4 regions of the Rhizobium sp. SAFR-030 genome follow, and region 2 is predicted to be linked to each of the others. Evidence: predicted binding sites of a transcription regulator. Region 2 holds the regulator's gene; each other region holds the start of a gene.
The links. Region 2 encodes LexA, which represses DNA repair genes until DNA is damaged. Its sites were predicted from a motif close to TGTTCNNNNTGTGTTCNG; they were not measured.

Region 1: the regulator LexA is predicted to act here: its motif matches at 1,815-1,832, upstream of ACR65N_RS04210 (energy-coupling factor ABC transporter ATP-binding protein).
Region 3: the regulator LexA is predicted to act here: its motif matches at 2,055-2,072, upstream of ACR65N_RS10965 (ATP-dependent helicase).
Region 4: the regulator LexA is predicted to act here: its motif matches at 2,180-2,197, upstream of ACR65N_RS20765 (ImuA family protein).

Annotation. Positions count from the first base shown of each region.
Region 1 covers NZ_JBPFDO010000001.1:801,314-805,521, reverse strand. The annotation lists gene ACR65N_RS04220 (biotin transporter BioY) at 1-377, opposite strand, end outside; gene ACR65N_RS04215 (energy-coupling factor transporter transmembrane component T family protein) at 412-1,017, opposite strand; gene ACR65N_RS04210 (energy-coupling factor ABC transporter ATP-binding protein) at 1,011-1,691, opposite strand; gene ACR65N_RS04205 (winged helix-turn-helix domain-containing protein) at 1,850-3,037, shown strand; gene ACR65N_RS04200 (GNAT family N-acetyltransferase) at 3,061-3,480, shown strand; gene ACR65N_RS04195 (DUF1993 domain-containing protein) at 3,584-4,090, opposite strand.
Region 2 covers NZ_JBPFDO010000001.1:50,345-54,552, reverse strand. The annotation lists gene ACR65N_RS00290 (ComEC/Rec2 family competence protein) at 1-939, shown strand, start outside; gene ACR65N_RS00285 (hypothetical protein) at 1,012-1,416, shown strand; gene lexA (transcriptional repressor LexA) at 1,397-2,116, opposite strand; gene ACR65N_RS00275 (VOC family protein) at 2,285-3,139, shown strand; gene kdsA (3-deoxy-8-phosphooctulonate synthase) at 3,143-3,988, shown strand.
Region 3 covers NZ_JBPFDO010000003.1:297,136-301,343, reverse strand. The annotation lists gene ACR65N_RS10975 (efflux RND transporter permease subunit) at 1-673, opposite strand, end outside; gene ACR65N_RS10970 (efflux RND transporter periplasmic adaptor subunit) at 670-1,860, opposite strand; gene ACR65N_RS10965 (ATP-dependent helicase) at 2,115-4,208, shown strand, end outside.
Region 4 covers NZ_JBPFDO010000007.1:207,661-211,868, reverse strand. The annotation lists gene ACR65N_RS20770 (Y-family DNA polymerase) at 1-1,281, opposite strand, end outside; gene ACR65N_RS20765 (ImuA family protein) at 1,235-2,161, opposite strand; gene ACR65N_RS20760 (metallopeptidase family protein) at 2,330-2,776, shown strand; gene ACR65N_RS20755 (helix-turn-helix transcriptional regulator) at 2,818-3,645, opposite strand; gene ACR65N_RS20750 (SDR family oxidoreductase) at 3,742-4,208, shown strand, end outside.

The DNA.
Region 1 (4,208 bases), 750 kb from region 2:
ATCAGGCTTGCGGCAAGAAAGCCGGCCACCTGCCGCGCTGCCGACTGGTTTTCGCGCACCAGGCGCTCGGCGATGAGGCCGGTGACGAAGGTGCCGATGATCCAGCCGAGGATGTAGCCGGCCGTCGGCCCCATCAGCACGCCGAGCCCGCCGCGGCCGCCCGACAGCACCGGCAGGCCGATCGCCACCAGAACAACCAGCAGCACGTAGGCGAGAGCGCCGCGCCGTGCGCCGATGATGCAGCCTGCCAGCATCACGCCCATCGACTGGGCGGTGATCGGCACGGGAATGAAGCCGAGCGTGACGGGCGGGATCAGGCCGAGCACGACGATGATCGCCGTGAACAGGGCCGACAAGACGAGGTCCTTGGTGGTCATTGAGTTGGATCCTTGCGACTGAACTTCGGTCATCTTACTGACCACGAATGCCGCGTGCGTCAATCGCCTCGGCAATGGCGTCGGCATCCTTGAGCACCGAGATGATCAGCGGCCCCAGCAGCCGGTGCAGCCGCACGGGCACGCCGCGCGCCTGGTGCGCCTCCTTGAGGCGGGCGTAGCGGAGGTGGATTTCCGGCACGAAGCGCATCACCAGGCCGAAGGCAAGGCCCACATCGGCGGCCTTCAGCAGGCCGAGGCGCTCCAGGGGCCGGGCAAGAGCCGTCAGCGTGTCGATGAAGGCGGCGATCGTCGTCGTTGCAGTGACGCTTGCCGCGACAAGCAGCAGGGCGACCAGCCGCAGCACGCTTGCCAGCGCCTCGGCGGCCGGCAGGAAGACCAGGTTGAAGAGGCCAAGGATGGCGATGGTGAACAGCACCGGGCGGATCCGCCGGAAGGCCTCGCCCGGGCGCATGCCCAGCCGGACGTACACAATCGCGCCGAGACCGGCGGCGATCCCCAGTGGAAGCGGCCGTTCGACGAGGAACAGGCCGATGCTGATGACCAGCAGCGCCGCAAGCTTCAGACGGACCGGCAGCCGGTGCAGCCAGGTATTACCGTCGATGTCGAGGCTGGTCAGCATCCGGCGATCTCGCGGTATCGGACAATCGCTGTTTCGCCTGGTCCGTCGAAGGCAAGCCTCCCCTCGTGGAAGACCAGCACGCGGGCGAAATCGCGCACCAGGTCGAGGTCGTGGCTGATGACGATCGCCTGCTCTTCGAGGCTGTCGATGGCCGCCTTCACCAAGCTGCGGTTCTTCAGGTCGAGCTGGTTCGTCGGCTCGTCGAACAGGATCAACTGCGGCCGGTTGACGACGACGGCGGCAAGCGCTGCGAGCTGCAACTGGCCGCCGGAAAGCTCGTGCGGCCGTCGCGCGGCGATCTCGGAAATGCCGAACCGGTGCAACACCGCATCGACAGCCGCATCGAGTGGCGCGCCCTTCAGGCCGCGGCTTTTCGGTCCGAGCGCGATGTCGTCGCGGACGATCGGCAGGATGATCTGATTGCCCGGGTTCTGGAAGATGAAGCCGGTCGCCGCCATCACCGGTTTGGCATCGGCGACGGTGTTCAGCCCGTCGAGCGTCACGCGTCCGGCGGTCGGCTTGGCAAGCCCGTTCACAAGCCGCGCAAAGCTCGTCTTGCCGGAACCGTTAAGGCCGATGACGCCGATACGCGCCTCTGAGAGTTCCAGGCTGAGCGGCTTCAGCGCGATCCGTTCGCCGTAGCGCAGTTCCGCTCTGTCGAAGATGATGTACACGGTTGGTAAAGCCCCCTGGACGTGCCGCCTCTATAGACCCGGTCGGCGGGGAGGGCAAGGATGCGCAGAATTCCTCAGGAGGGCGCCCCCTCTGCGCGCATCGTGACGGCCGGAGGTTTGCCGTTGAACAAACGGCGAACGTCGGCTAGCCTTGCCGCATGACGATTCTGATCGACAACACCCAAGCGCGAAAGATCTTCCTTGAGCGGCAGGGGCTGTCGCGCCCGCCGAACCGGCAGCTCGGCCGGCAGGGACTGTACGAGCTGATCGAGGAGCTCGGCTTCGTCCAGATCGACAGCATTCAGACGGTCGAGCGGGCGCACCACCAGATCCTGTTCTCACGCAACCAGACCTACCGCCGCGAGGACCTGACGGCGCTGCTCGAAAAGGACCGGCTGCTCTTCGAGCACTGGACCCATGACGCGGCGATCATCCCGTCGGCCTTCTTTCCCTATTGGAAGCATCGCTTTCTCCGCCGCGAGGAGAGGATCCGTGCCAACTGGTGCCGCTGGCAGGGGGAGGGCTACGATTCCGCCTTCGAGGACACCCACCAGCGCATCCGCGACAGTGGTCCGGTGATGGCGCGCGAAGTCAAGGCGGAAGGCCACACGTCGGGTGGCTGGTGGAACTGGCATCCATCCAAGACCGCGCTCGAATATCTGTGGCACACCGGCAAGGTAGCGATCAGCGGACGCGTCAATTTTCAGAAGGTCTATGACCTCGCGGAGCGGGTGATCCCGCCCGATCATTTTGCGGCCGAAGTCGATCATCCGGCCTTCGTCGACTGGGCCTGCCGCTCGGCGCTGACGCGGCTAGGCTTTGCCACGTCCGGCGAGATCGCCGCATTCTGGGATCTGGTGACGCCACTGGAGGCAAAGGCCTGGCTGGCGGAGCACCGCGACGAGCTCGAGGACGTGATGCTCGGCACCGCCGACGGCCGGCAGCGACTGTCGCATGGCTTTGCCGAGCAGCTGCCGACGCTCATCGATCCGCCCGAGCCGCCGGCGAGGCTGCGGGTTCTAAGCCCCTTCGACCCGCTGCTGCGCGACCGCGACCGGGCCGAGCGGCTGTTCGGTTTCAACTATCGGATCGAGGTCTTCGTGCCCGAGCCGAAGCGGCAATACGGCTACTATGTCTTTCCGCTGCTCGAGGGCACGCGGATGGTCGGCCGGATCGACATGAAGGCGGATCGCAAGGCGGGCGTCCTGCAGGTCAGGCGGATCTGGTGGGAGAAAGGCGTGCGCGCCTCCGCCGGTCGCCTGGAAAAGCTCGATGCGGAGCTTGGAAGGCTTGCCAGGTTTACCGGCGTCGAGCGGATCGAATATTCCAACGGATGGCGTGCGTGAAATTTATGGAAGAGGGGAGTGCCATGGACACCAGCGGCTATCATGTCGAAGACCGCTTCCCACCGCTCGACGACTACCTGCACCTGCGCCAGGCGTCCGGCCTCACGCCGTTTTCGGCGGAAGCCGCCGCCATCGGGCTGAAGGGCACGCTGTTTGGCGTGCGCGTTGTCCAGGATGACTGTATCGTCGGCATGGGTCGCATCATCGGTGACGGCGGCTGCTTCTTCCAGGTCACCGACATTGCGGTTCTGCCGGAGCACCAGGGCAAGGGGCTCGGCAAGCGGATCATGGCGGCGCTGGTGGCATACCTGCGGGACAATGCGCCGGCCACCGCCTATGTCAGCCTGATCGCTGACGTGCCGGCCAATCGCCTCTACGCCCAGTTCGGCTTCGAGGAAACCGCGCCGCGCTCGGTCGGCATGGCGATGAAGATCGCCAGGTGAGGGGCGATCGGGCGGCAGATGCCGCCCGCTGGAGTTCCTGACAGCCGCCGTCAGACGGTGTCGTTGGACGTTATTCTGGTGCCGAAGCCTTCCCTCGACACAGTTACGAACGGCCCAGATAATCCATCTTGCCGACCGGCACACCCTTGTGGCGCAGCAGCGCGTAGGCCGTGGTCACGTGGAAGAAGAAGTTGGGGATGGCAAAGCCCAGCACGTAGTCGCGGGCGGTAAAGGTGCGGACGCCGCCGCCGGACTTCACCTCGACGATCGCGTCGTCGCGTCCGTCCATCGATGCAGCGGGCACGGCTTTGAGGAAAGCGATAGTCTTGGCGATGCGCGCCTGCAGGTCGTCGAAGCTTTGTTCGTCATCCTGCATCGACTGGTTCTCGACCTCGCCGACCCGGACTGGGGCAAACTTTGCCGTGTCGCTGGCCCGCTGGATCTGCGCGATCAGGTTGCCCATGTCTGGAAAGAGCCGAGCTTCGAGCAGGTCGCTGTCGGCAAGCCCGCTCTCCTTGGCGAAGGCGCGTCCCTTCTCCAGAATGGCGGAAAGGTTGCCCAGGCCGCGGATGAAGACCGGCACGCTCACCTCGTAGAGTGTCACTGACATCAAATTTTCCTTGAAAGAGAACGTCGTTTGTCCGGTGCTGCCGGCAGCCGGACAAGTGGGACTGCGGCGAGAGCCACGCAAGTGGTCGGACTGCGATAATTTGCGATTTAATACGTTG
Region 2 (4,208 bases):
ATCAGCCTCCACAACATCGCCCTGGCGGCGCTGGTGATCATGATCCTGTCGCCCTCCGCCGTCCTCGGCCCGAGCTTCCAGATGTCGTTTGCCGCAACCGCGGCGCTCGTCGCCGGTTACGCAGGCTGGACGGCGCGGCGGGCACGGCAGGACCATGACACGCGACCGCTGGCCACGGGTTTGACTGCACGCGGCCTCACAAGCCTCTGGACGATGGTGAGCGGGACCTTCATCACCTCACTGATCGGCGGCCTGTCGACGGCGATCTTTTCGGTCAGCCACTTTCACCAGCTGACGGGATACGGGCTCGTCGCCAATCTGGCGGCGATGCCGGTGGTCTCGCTGGTCGTCATGCCCGCCGGCCTGCTCGGCATGCTGGCGATGCCTCTCGGTCTCGACAAGCCGTTCTTCGCCCTCATGGGCCTGGGCTCGGGCATGGTCATCGCCATTGCCACCGAGGTCGCCTCCTGGGGCGGAAACATGGTGGTTGGCCGCACGCCGCCGTGGTTCCTGCCGCTGACGACTGTCGGCCTGCTGCTGCTGGTGCTCCTGCGGACGCGCCTGGCGCTGCTCGGCCTCGTTCCTCTCGGCGCAGGTCTGCTGCTGGTCGGCATGGTCGAGCCATCGAAGAAGAACCCCGACCTGCTGATTTCAGAGGATGGCGCACTGGTGGCGGCGATAGACGGAACTAGCGCCAGCCTCAACCGGCCGCGCCCGCCAGCCTTCCTCTACCGGCAGTGGGAAAGCGCCCTGCAACTGGGCGAGATGAACAGCCCCGAGCGCCGAGACGCGCCTCCCGAGCCGGCGGCAAACCCCGTGCCGGCAGCGAAACAGCAGCCAGCGGGGCACCCTGTGCCCGCGGCAAACACCGAGCCGACGCCTGAGACGACGAAGAGCAACCCGACAGCCAGCCCCGACGCAACTGCGACGACCAACTAGATAGCCAAACCTGCCGCCGCCGCGAGGCCGCAACCGCTGACCCGCGAAGGACTGGCGTCCGCCCGGGCACTGATGCAGGACACATTCGCCGGCGCGCCTCCCGACCGGTTCGTCTGCCTCGGCCAGAAAATCTGTCTGCTGCGAAGCGCATCAGGCAATCGCATCGCCTGGGTCGATGACGCGCGCTATGCCGGGCCTGCCTGCGATACGGCGGACCTCGTCATCGCACCGCGCGCCCGTTTCGACACGTGCCGCTCGAACGCGCTGATGCTGAACGGCGCCAGCCTCAGACGAACAGGCGCCGTCGAGATCGATTTCGCCGCCAGCCGCGATCCGGAAAGCTGGCACCTGCACGCGGCGATGACCGGCATCCGGCGCCCGTGGACGCAGCATCGCGCCTACGACTGGCGCACGCGCAGCATGGACGAGCAGCTACCCGAGCGGTTGGCGCGGATGATCAGTGATAGCGGCGGATGAGGCCGACGAGCTTGCCCTGAACCTTGACGCGGTCTGCGGAAAAGATACGCGTCTCGTAAGCCGGGTTTGCAGCCTCCAGCGCGATGGAGGCACCCTTGCGGCGAAAACGCTTCAGCGTCGCTTCTTCGTCGTCGACCAGCGCCACGACGATATCGCCCGGGCTTGCCGTGCTGCCGTTGCGGATGACGACGGTATCGCCGTCGAGGATGCCGGCCTCGATCATCGAATCGCCCTTGACCTCGAGCGCGTAATGCTCGCCCGGCCCAAGCATCTCCATCGGCACGCTGATTTCGTGCGTGTTGTTCTGGATCGCCGAAATCGGCACGCCGGCAGCGATCCGTCCCATCACAGGGACGGAGGCGGAGGTCGCATCATTGGCGGGGATGGCGACGGGGCGGGCGGCCGAGGGTGCTTGCGTCTTGCCGAGACTTCCCTCGATGACGCTCGGCGAAAAGCCGCGGCGCGGCTGCGGTGCTGCGGAATAGGCTTCCGGCAGCTTGATCACTTCCAGCGCGCGAGCCCGGTTCGGCAGCCGGCGGATGAAACCGCGCTCTTCCAGCGCCGTGATCAGCCGGTGGATGCCCGACTTGGATGCCAGCTCGAGCGCGTCCTTCATCTCGTCGAAAGACGGCGGCACGCCTGATTCTTTCATCCGTTCGTGAATGAACAGAAGCAGTTCCTGCTGTTTGCGCGTGAGCATGGCGGCGACCCCCTGAAGGAAACAAATCCAGAACGAACACTATCTGTTCCACATGTGTTCCGCAAGTGCCTAAGATCCGGTGAACGCAGGCTCATCACGGATTTTCTGCTTCGACTTCGCCCTGATGCGCGGTAAAACGGACGGCAATCGAGGCTGGAGGCATGGAAGATGGACAGTGACAGGCCGCGCGCGATCGATCATCTGGTCTTGCCCATCGAATCGCTGCAGACCTCGCGGGAGCGGCTCGAGGCGCTCGGCTTCACCGTCGCCCGGCAGGCGGATCATCCCTTCGGCACATCGAATGCCTGCGTATTCCTGGCGGACGGCACCTATCTCGAGCCGCTCGTCATCCGCGACGCTTCTCTGGTCGGCGAGAGCGTGCGAGGCGGCAATGTCTTCACCGGACGCGACGCGCGGTTTCGCGGCGGCCGGCTGGAGGGCCTCTCGGCGATCGTCGTGTCGAGCACTGATGCTGCCGCCGATCACGAGCGCTTCCTGCGGGCGGGCATTTCAGCCGGCGACATGCTCGGTTTCTCGCGGCAGGCGTTGACCGCGGAAGGGGCACCCGTCACGGCAAGCTTCCAGCTGACCTTTGCCGATCTGGGAAGCGACCTGTTCTTCCTGTTCAGCTGCCAAAGGATCAACCCGTTGCCGGCCGATCGCTCGGTGCTGGAGCGGCACGAGAACGGTGTGGTGGCGTTGCGCGAGGTGTTGCTGCACGGTGCCGCACCCGATGATCTGGTCAAGCGCATCGAGACGGTGACGCACGCGGCTGGCTTCAGCGAAGCGGACGAGACGGCCTTCACGCTTGCCAATGCGCGCATTCGCCTCGTCGCCGGAGCGGAAACCGCGAGTGGAGCCGATAGGGCGGTGAAGGCGGCGGCGGTCGTCTTCCATGTCGCCGATCTGACGGTGACAGAGCTGTTGCTGGCTGATAATCACCTCCCATATGTGAGGACGCCGCACCGTATCACCGTGGCGCCGGCGCCCGGTCAGGGCGTTTCGTTCGTTTTCGAGGAGTAGATCATGGGCGTGAGCGCCAATGCAGAGGTTGCTGTCGGCGAGGGCTCGTCCCGCGTCATGTTTTCCAACAGTGGCCGGCTGTCGCTGATCTGCGGACCGTGCCAGATGGAAAGCCGCGACCATGCCTTCATGATGGCTGGCCGGATCAAGGAAATCTGCGATCGGCTCGATATTGGCCTTGTCTACAAGTCGTCCTTCGACAAGGCGAACCGCACGTCGCTGAACGGTCCGCGTGGCATCGGCATCGATGCGGCGATGGAGATCTTTGCCGACCTGAAGGCCGAATTCGGCTTTCCGGTGCTCACCGACATCCACACGGAAGAGCAGTGCGCCATCGTCTCGCAGACGGTCGATATCCTGCAGATCCCGGCGTTCCTCTGCCGCCAGACGGACCTTTTGGTGGCGGCGGCGAAGACAGGCCGGGTCATCAACGTCAAGAAGGGCCAGTTCCTGGCTCCTTGGGACATGAAGAACGTGCTCGCCAAGTTCACCGAAAGCGGCAATCCGAACGTGCTGCTCTGCGAACGCGGCGCGTCCTTCGGCTACAACACGCTGGTCTCCGACATGCGCTCGCTGCCGATCATGGCGTCGCTTGGCGCGCCGGTCATTTTCGATGCCACCCATTCGGTGCAGCAGCCGGGCGGGCAGGGCGGCTCCAGTGGCGGCCAGCGCGAGTTCGTCGAGACGCTTGCCCGTGCGGCGGTGGCCGTCGGCATCGCCGGCGTCTTCATCGAAACCCATGAAGATCCGGACAATGCGCCGTCCGACGGGCCCAACATGGTGCGCATCGAGAACCTCGAGCGCCTTCTCGAAACGCTGCTCGCCTTCGACGCCGTCGCCAAGCGCTGAGGCGGCGCTGTTCCGAGTTTGCCTGTCTCACATCGGGTGAGATGGGCGGTCTACGCAAGGTGGACGACGTCTTCTGTTGAACGGACGGACCTCCTCCCGCCCGCTTCTTTCAGTGGGCAAGAGATTGGGTGTGGGTGACGATAAAGATGTCTCTCAGGATCGATTTCCGGGTTCGGGGGAGATTGCCAGACGGGCGCGACACGGTCCGTCGGCCCGGCAG
Region 3 (4,208 bases), on a different contig from region 2:
GTGCAGCGCTGGAGAGCGCAGTGATGATATTGGCCACCGTCAGGCCGCGGCTGGCCAGCGCCCCCTGATTGATGTCGACCCGGAAAATTTTTTCCTGGTCACCGTAGAGCTCGACGTCGGCAACGCCCTCGACGGCCGCCAGCCGGTCGGTGATCTCGTTGTCGACCAAGAGCGTCAGGTCTTCCATCGACAGCGTCGAGGATGTCACCGCTAGCCGCATGATCGGCTGCGAATCCGAGTCGGCCTTGATAATGCGCGGCTCGTCGGCATTGTCGGGGATCTGGTTGGACACCCGGCCGATGGCATCGCGCACATCGTTGGCGGCAACCGCAAGATCGACCGTGTCGCTGAATTCCATCGTCACGCGGCTGGAGCCGAACTGCGATTCCGACGACAGCGTCTTCAGGCCGCTGACCCGCGCCACCGCGCCCTCGATCACCTGCGTCAGTTCCTGGTCGACGGTCTGCGGAGCGGCGCCGTCATAGGTAGTCCGCACGGTGATCACCGGCTGATCGACGTCGGGAAGCTCCCGCACCTCGACGCCGACGAAGGCGGCAAGACCGGCCACCACCAGAAGCGTGTTGATCACGGCCGCCAGGATCGGTCGGCGGACGAAAAGCGCGGTGAAGGTCGATTTGGCTGCGTCGGGCGTCGTGTCCGTCGTATCGCTCATGTCCGCTCAGCCTCCGCCACCTGCTGCGTCGCGCCCTGGATGCGCACCGGCTGGCCTTCACGCACACGCTGAAGGCCTTCGGTCACGACCAGATCCTTGTCGTGCAGGTCCGCATCGACGAGCACCGTGTCTGGATTGCGCTGAACGATATTGACGCGCACCTTCTTCGCCTTGTTGTCGACCACCTGCCAGACATAGGAGCCGTCGGCATCCCACTGGACCGACAGCGGATCGACTGCCGGATAGCTATCGCCGGGAAAGCGCATGGCGACGCTGAACGACATGCCGGCGCGCAAAAGGTCTCTGTCGTTGGCAATGCGGGCCCGCACGCGGATGGTCCGGCTGGCAGCATCGACGCGGTTGTCGATCGATTCGATCGTGCCGCTGAACATCTCCCCGGCCCGCCCGACCGATGTCGCCTCCACCGGCATGCCCGGACGCAGCGACGTGACGAAGCGCTCAGGCGCCCAGAAGTCGACGAGGATCTGCGACCGGTCGTCCAGCATCACCACGGTCGTCTGCGTCGTTACGTTGTCGCCGACATTGACCGCGACGATGCCGGCGATGCCGTCGATCGGCGCGACGATGTCGCGGCGGCGCAGGTTGAACTCGGCGGTGCTGAGCGCCAGGCGTGCCGACTTCTCGGCGATCTGCGCATCGAGCACATCGAGCCGCGGCATCGACTGCAGGTTCTTGTAGGAGTTAGACTTCTCGACCGCGCTGCTCAAGGTGACCTGCGCCTTGTCGCGCTCGATGAGCTGTTCCTCGTCATCGAGACGGGCCAGCACATCGCCCTTCTTCACGGCCTGGCCGGCCGCCACGCGGATCTCTTCGATCGTCCCGGCTGACTGCGGCATGACGACGACCGACTGGATCGCCTCGCCGCTGCCGATGGCCGACAGCCGGTCGTTGACGGTGCCGGTCACCACAGGCACGGCGACGACGAGCGTGCCGCGTCCGCTGCCGCCCTGGCCACCACCCTGTCCTGCGGACTGGCTGCCGCGGCCGGCGCCCTGTCCGGCCGGCGCTTCGGCGGCCGGCGCTGGAGCATGCACCAGCGCCACCAGTTGCTGCGGAACACCGAAGCGAACCAGGGTCGCACCGGCGCTCGGGCTGATCAGCAGCCAGACGAAGACACCGGCCATCAACACTGCCAGGCTGAGCAGCAACTGCTTCCAGATTCGCATTCACAACTCCGATTGGGGGGAACGACACGTGTCCCAAGTATCCTGTGTTACGAATGGAGAGGCAACATTGGATTGCCAACCTTGCCGAATTGTAACGTTGCGGCGAAAGCAAGCGCATCGGCCTGTTGTCGGTGCCGAACAAAGCGGCAGCTGCATTGCCGGTTCCCGGTTTTTGCTGCGGGAAAGGCCGGATCTGGAATAAAACCAGAACATCAACTATGGCCTTGTTCTACCGGAATCATTAGATTGGCCGCATGACGAACAGTTTCGACGACATTCCGTTCTTCGACGAGGAACCGGATCACACGCCCCGGCAGAAATCCGGCCAGGTGCAGGCCCAGTCCGCGCCGCCTCACCCCGCAGGGCTTGGCATCGCGGCACGGGCGATGGCGGCGCGCGACCAGAAGAGCGCCGGCGACTATCTCTCGGGCCTCAATCCGGAACAGCGCGAAGCGGTCGAGACCGTCGACGGGCCGGTGCTCGTGCTGGCCGGTGCCGGCACGGGCAAGACGCGCGTGCTGACCACCCGGATCGCCCATATCCTGGCGACCAACCGCGCCTATCCCAGCCAGATCCTTGCCGTCACCTTCACCAACAAGGCGGCGCGCGAGATGAAGGAGCGCATCGGCGTTCTGGTCGGCGGCGCTGTCGAGGGCATGCCCTGGCTCGGCACCTTCCACTCGATCGGCGTCAAGCTTCTGCGCCGCCACGCCGAGCTTGTCGGTCTTCGGTCGGATTTCACCATTCTCGATACCGACGACGTGATCCGCCTGATCAAGCAGTTGATCCAGGCCGAGGGCCTGGACGACAAGCGCTGGCCGGCCCGCCAGTTCGCCGGCATGATCGACGGCTGGAAGAACAAGGGGCTGACGCCGAAGGATATTCCGGAAGGCGATGCGCGCGCCTTTGCCAACGGCAAGGGCCGCGAGCTCTACGCCGCCTACCAGGCGCGCCTGAAGACGCTGAACGCCTGCGATTTCGGCGACCTGCTGCTGCATCCGATCGACCTTTTCCGTCGCCATCCGGACGTGCTGAAGGATTATCACCAGCGCTTCCGCTACATCCTCGTCGACGAGTACCAGGATACCAACACCGCCCAGTACATGTGGCTGCGGCTGCTGGCCCAGCGTCCTAAGGACGTCGCGCAGAACGTCTGCTGCGTCGGCGACGACGACCAGTCGATCTACGGCTGGCGCGGCGCCGAGGTTGACAACATCCTGCGCTTCGAGAAGGATTTTCAGGGCGCCCGCGTCATCAAGCTGGAGCGCAACTACCGCTCCACCGAGCATATCCTCGGCGCCGCCGGGCATCTGATCGCCCATAACGAAGGGCGCCTCGGCAAGACGCTGTTCACCGACCGCACCGATCCGGACGACGAAAAGGTCATCGTCCACGCCGCCTGGGATTCGGAAGAAGAAGCCCGCGCCGTCGGCGAAGAAATCGAGCGGCTGCAGCGCGGTGACGGCAATGGCGTCAAGCACAAGCTCAACGACATGGCCATCCTCGTGCGCGCCTCGTTCCAGATGCGCGAGTTCGAAGACCGCTTCGTCACGCTCGGCCTCAACTACCGGGTGGTCGGCGGCCCGCGTTTCTACGAGCGCCTCGAGATCCGCGACGCGATGGCCTACTTCCGGCTCGTTTGCCAGCCGGCCGACGACCTCGCTTTCGAGCGCATCGTCAACACCCCGAAGCGCGGCCTCGGCGACACCACCATCCGCACGCTGCACGACTATGCCCGTGCCCGCGACGTGCCGATGCTGGCTGCCGCCAGCGACCTTATCGAGACGGACGAGGTCAAGCCGAAGGCCCGCAAGGCGCTGTTCGACGTGATTCAGAATTTCAGGCGCTGGAGCGAACGGCTTGAATCCACGACACATACCGAGCTTGCCGAGCAGATCCTCGAAGAGTCGGGCTATACCGACATGTGGAAGAACGACAAGTCGGCGGAAGCGCCGGGCCGGCTCGACAACCTGAAGGAACTCGTCCGCTCGATGGAGAGCTTCGAGAGCCTGCGCGGCTTCCTTGAGCACGTTTCACTGGTGATGGACGCCGAGCAGAACGAGGAAATGGATGCGGTCTCGATCATGACGCTGCATTCGGCCAAGGGTCTGGAATTCGACACCGTCTTCCTGCCCGGCTGGGAGGAAGGCCTGTTCCCCCACCAGCGGGCGCTCGATGAGGGCGGTCGCTCAGGGCTGGAGGAAGAGCGGCGCCTCGCCTATGTCGGCATCACCCGCGCAAAGCATCGTTGCCACATCTGGTTCGTCTCCAACCGCCGCATCCACGGCCTCTGGCAGTCGACCATGCCGTCACGTTTCCTCGACGAACTGCCGCCGGCCCATGTCGAC
Region 4 (4,208 bases), on a different contig from region 2:
CACCTCCACGGCAAAGGTTTCCAGCGGCTCGGGATGCGAGAAGAGCCGCAAGGGGCGCTCCTGCACCGCAGGCATTGCAAGCGGGGCCGCCTCCGGCATGCGCCGGCGCTCGGTGACATGATCGAGCGCCGGCATCGCAAGCACCGCCCGCTCGGGAATATGGCTTTCGCGCAGCTGATAGGTCTGCAGGCAGTCCGGCCCCAGACGGGCCGACACCTGGTCGACGAAATCGCTCAGCGACAGATGCTTTCGGTCATCGCCGGTAAAATCGCCCTGCAGCGTCTCGAAGGGTTCGTCGCGCAGGACGTTGAGCCGCAGGATCTCGAAGCCGAAGCCGGCCTCCAGATCGTCGTGCAGCGCCTTCAGCCGTTCGGCGAACAGGCGGGCGATCCGCCCGGCATCGCGCAACGGCCGCGAGGCACCGGCCCCGATGCGAAAGACCTTCCCGTCGACCCGGAACAGCACCAGTTCGAACACCCGCCCGCCGGCGCCGCGCGCCTCAAGGCTCGGCTTCAGGGCCTCCGCCACCTGTTCGGCGAGCCCCAGAATATCCTCTTCCGCCTGGATCGGCTCGGCGAGCTTGCGCTCCGCCGACAGCGCCGCCACGGCCCGGCGCGGCGAGATCGCCTCCTCGTCGGCACCGGTGGCCTGATCGAGCCGCAGCAGCAAATGTGGCCCGAAGCGGCGGGCAAGCGGCGCACGCGGCGCCTCCAGGAGGTCACCCACCTGCTTCAGCCCGACCTTGCGCAGCGACTGCACGACGCTCTCCTCGATCCTGAGCGCGGCGACCGGCAGCGGTGCCAGCACGCTTTCGCGCGCCTCGTCGTCGATGATGCGGCTGCCGTCGAAACGTGCCACCGCCGAAGACAGGCCGGGCGAGCCGGAGATCACGCCGCGCACCTCGAGACCCATCTGCGTCAGGCGGGCACGGATTTCCTCCAAAAGCTCCGCCTCGCCGCCAAACAGATGGGCACAGCCGGTGATATCGAGAAACAATCCGTCGCGGCCTTCCAGCGCCACCAGCGGCGTGAAACGGTCGCACCAGTCGGCCAGCGCCTCCAGAAACCGTCGATCGGCCGCCTGATCCTCTTCCACGACGATGACGTTCGGGCACATCGCCCGTGCCTCCGCCAGTCCCTGCCCGCATTTGAGGCCGATCGCCTCCGCCTCGGCATCCAGCGCTGTAAGGCGCATGGCATTATCGCGGCGCCCGGCGCAGACGAAGGGAGCGTCGTCAGGACGCCCGGTCGAACGCCAGGATAGACCCCATCGCCGCCGCAGGATCCGGTCCGTCGACAGCCGCGGAAAGAACAGCGCCAGGATGCGCTGCCGGCTGCCGCGCAGACTGAGCGTGGTCTGGGCGATCGGCGATGAAAAATTGGCGGTCATGGGAATTCCACTCCAGATGCAGGGAGAGCGGAGCCGGATTGCGGCTCTTCTCCAAAGTCAGACGGAAGACCGAGGAGCCGATGCTGCCGCCGAGCATGGATCCATCGGGAAGACGTCGTTCGGACGAGATTGCCGGCTCGACGAGGAACCGGAAGAGCGCGCTGGACGCCTCTTCCTCGCCGGCATGTCTCAAAAGCAGAAGCGGCCGCCCCGCCGCCTTTGCCCTTAAGCTGAGCCGCCGGCTTTCCGTCAGGCCGAAAGCCTTCGGATTGCCGCGGATTTCGAGAAGGGTCGAGGAAAAGACGCCGCTGGCAAGGGCCGCCTCCGCCAGCCACAGCGCATCCTCCAGCCGGCCCGGCAGCGCATGGTAGAAACGCCGGATATCGAGCCCGAACCCCTTCAGCCCGACCGGATAGGCAAGCCCCGCTTCCAGATGCGCCACCCTGTCGGCGATCCACAGCACCGGAAGTGGCTCGCCCGGCGAAGCCTTATGGATGCGGGCGGCCAGTGCCAGGACGAAGCCGCTGGCCGAGCCGGCATTGCGGAACCCCGGGCTGCGGATCTCGGTGATGCCGTCGAGCGGCAGTCCGCCGTCGAGCGCCGCATCGAGCGGCTCCACCCCCAGTGGCAGCAAGGCCTGCTGATCGCGGTCCTTTGCTTCCAGCGCTTGCGCCTGCGCGGCAGCCAGGGCAGGAAGCGGTTTGCCTTCCAGACGGGCAATCGTTTCGCGCAGGGCAAAAACAGTCTCCTGCGCCAAGGCAGATCGTGCCATGACGTCAGCTCCACTCGATGTTCACTTTATGTTCTTATAGATTCCCGAGCTTCCCGAAAGAGTCAACAGGGACGGCCACCCGATTCTTGTGAGCGCGCGCCGGAGGCTTGAATCCGCACTCGAAAATTTTTGCCGAAAACCTTATATGGTCAGGAAAAAGGAGCAGACATGGCCCGTGCCGACCAGACCGATGATTGGCGGGATCGCCACGCCCCGACCATCAGCACGTTCGAATCGCTGGCGATCGAGGCCTATGGCTCATTGCCGGAGGAATTCCGTGCACTGACCGGCAATCTCACCATCGAAATCGAGGATTTTCCGGACGACGACATCTTCGAGGACATGGCGCTCGAGACCCCCTTCGATCTTCTCGGCCTGTTCGAAGGCCGCGGTATTTCCGAACGTTTCACTGTGGAAACCGGTGAACTGCCCAACCGTATCCGGCTCTACCGCCGGCCGATCCTCGATTACTGGGCCGAGAACGACGAGACGCTGGGCGATATCATCACCCATGTGCTGATCCACGAGATCGGCCACCATTTCGGCCTCAGCGACGACGACATGGAGCGCATTGAGGAAAGCGCCGAAGAGGCCACCGACCGCACCGGAGACTGACCCCACAGCCAGTCAATGCGCGCCGGGCATCAAGCCGGCATTCAAGGCGTGGCGTTGATGAGCGCGCGGAAGCGTTCGGCTTCGGCATCGGTTGCCGGATTGTAGACGATCATTCCGAGATCAGGACGGCCATCGATGGCGAAGCTCGAATATTCCAGTTCGATCGGCCCCAGGACCGAATGACGGATGCGCTTGGTGCCTTCTCCATAGCTGTTGACCGTGTTGTCGTTCCACAGTGCCGCGAAATCCGGGCTCCGGCTGCAGAGTTCATCCACCAGCTGCCGAACTTCCGACGAGGCACCGGCACGCGCCGCATCGGCCCTGAATGCACCAACGACGAAGCTTGCCACGCCATCCCAGTCGAGCTGTTTATCGCGGATGGACGGGTTGCAGAAAACCTGCCGCAGAATATTGCGCTCGCCGGGCGGCAGCTTGCCGTAATCCGTCAGGATGACGGCGGCGGCGCGGTTCCAGGCCAGCACGTCCCAGGTTGCCGTCTTCACCAGCGCCGGGCTCACCTCCAGCGCATCGATCAGCCGCTGAAGACGGGGCGTCACGCCGGTCGGTGCCTTGTATTTGACCTGCGGCGGATGGCCGAGGCTCAGCATGAACAGATGCTCGCGCTCCGGCTCGGTCAGCATCAGCCCCCGGGCGATGCGGTTCAGAACGTCGGCGGACGGCGCCCCGCCGCGCCCCTGTTCCAGCCAGGTGTACCAGGTGGCGCTGATATTGGCACGCTGCGCCACTTCCTCGCGCCGCAGACCCGGCGTGCGCCGGCGACTGGATGAAAACCCGAAACTCGCCGGATCCAGACGGCCGCGCAGGTCGCGCAGGTACCGGCCGAGCGGATTGTCTGCTTCTTTCAACATCACGGATCCTGTTAGCTGTTATACCAGGATAAGCTCACTACTTTAACAGGATAAACCCTAGGCCTAGAAACGCCGCGAAGCAACTAGGAGAAGATCATGCGTGTGTTTCTAACCGGCGCGACCGGGTTCATCGGCTCCCACATCATCCCGGAACTTCTTGGTGCCGGCCATCAGGTTCTCGGCATGACGCGCTCTGAACGGGGAGCCGCCGCACTGGAGGCCGCCGGCGCGGAGCCTCATTACGGCGATATCGACGATCTCGACAGCCTGCATCGCGGCGCCGCCGCATGCGACGGGATCATCCATACCGCCTTCGACCACGATTTTTCCAACTATGCGGCAAACTGCGCCCGCGACCGGCTGGTCATCGAGACGCTGGGCTCGGCAGTCGAGGGATCGAGCCGACCGCTGGTCATCACATCGGTGACGGGTGCTGGGACTGTCACGGCCGGAGAACCGGCCCTGGAGGATCATCTCGACGTGAACCATCCCAATCCGCGCATCGTCTCGGAACTGACGGTTCAGGCCTTGTCGGAGCGCGGCGTGAACGTTTCGAGCGTCCG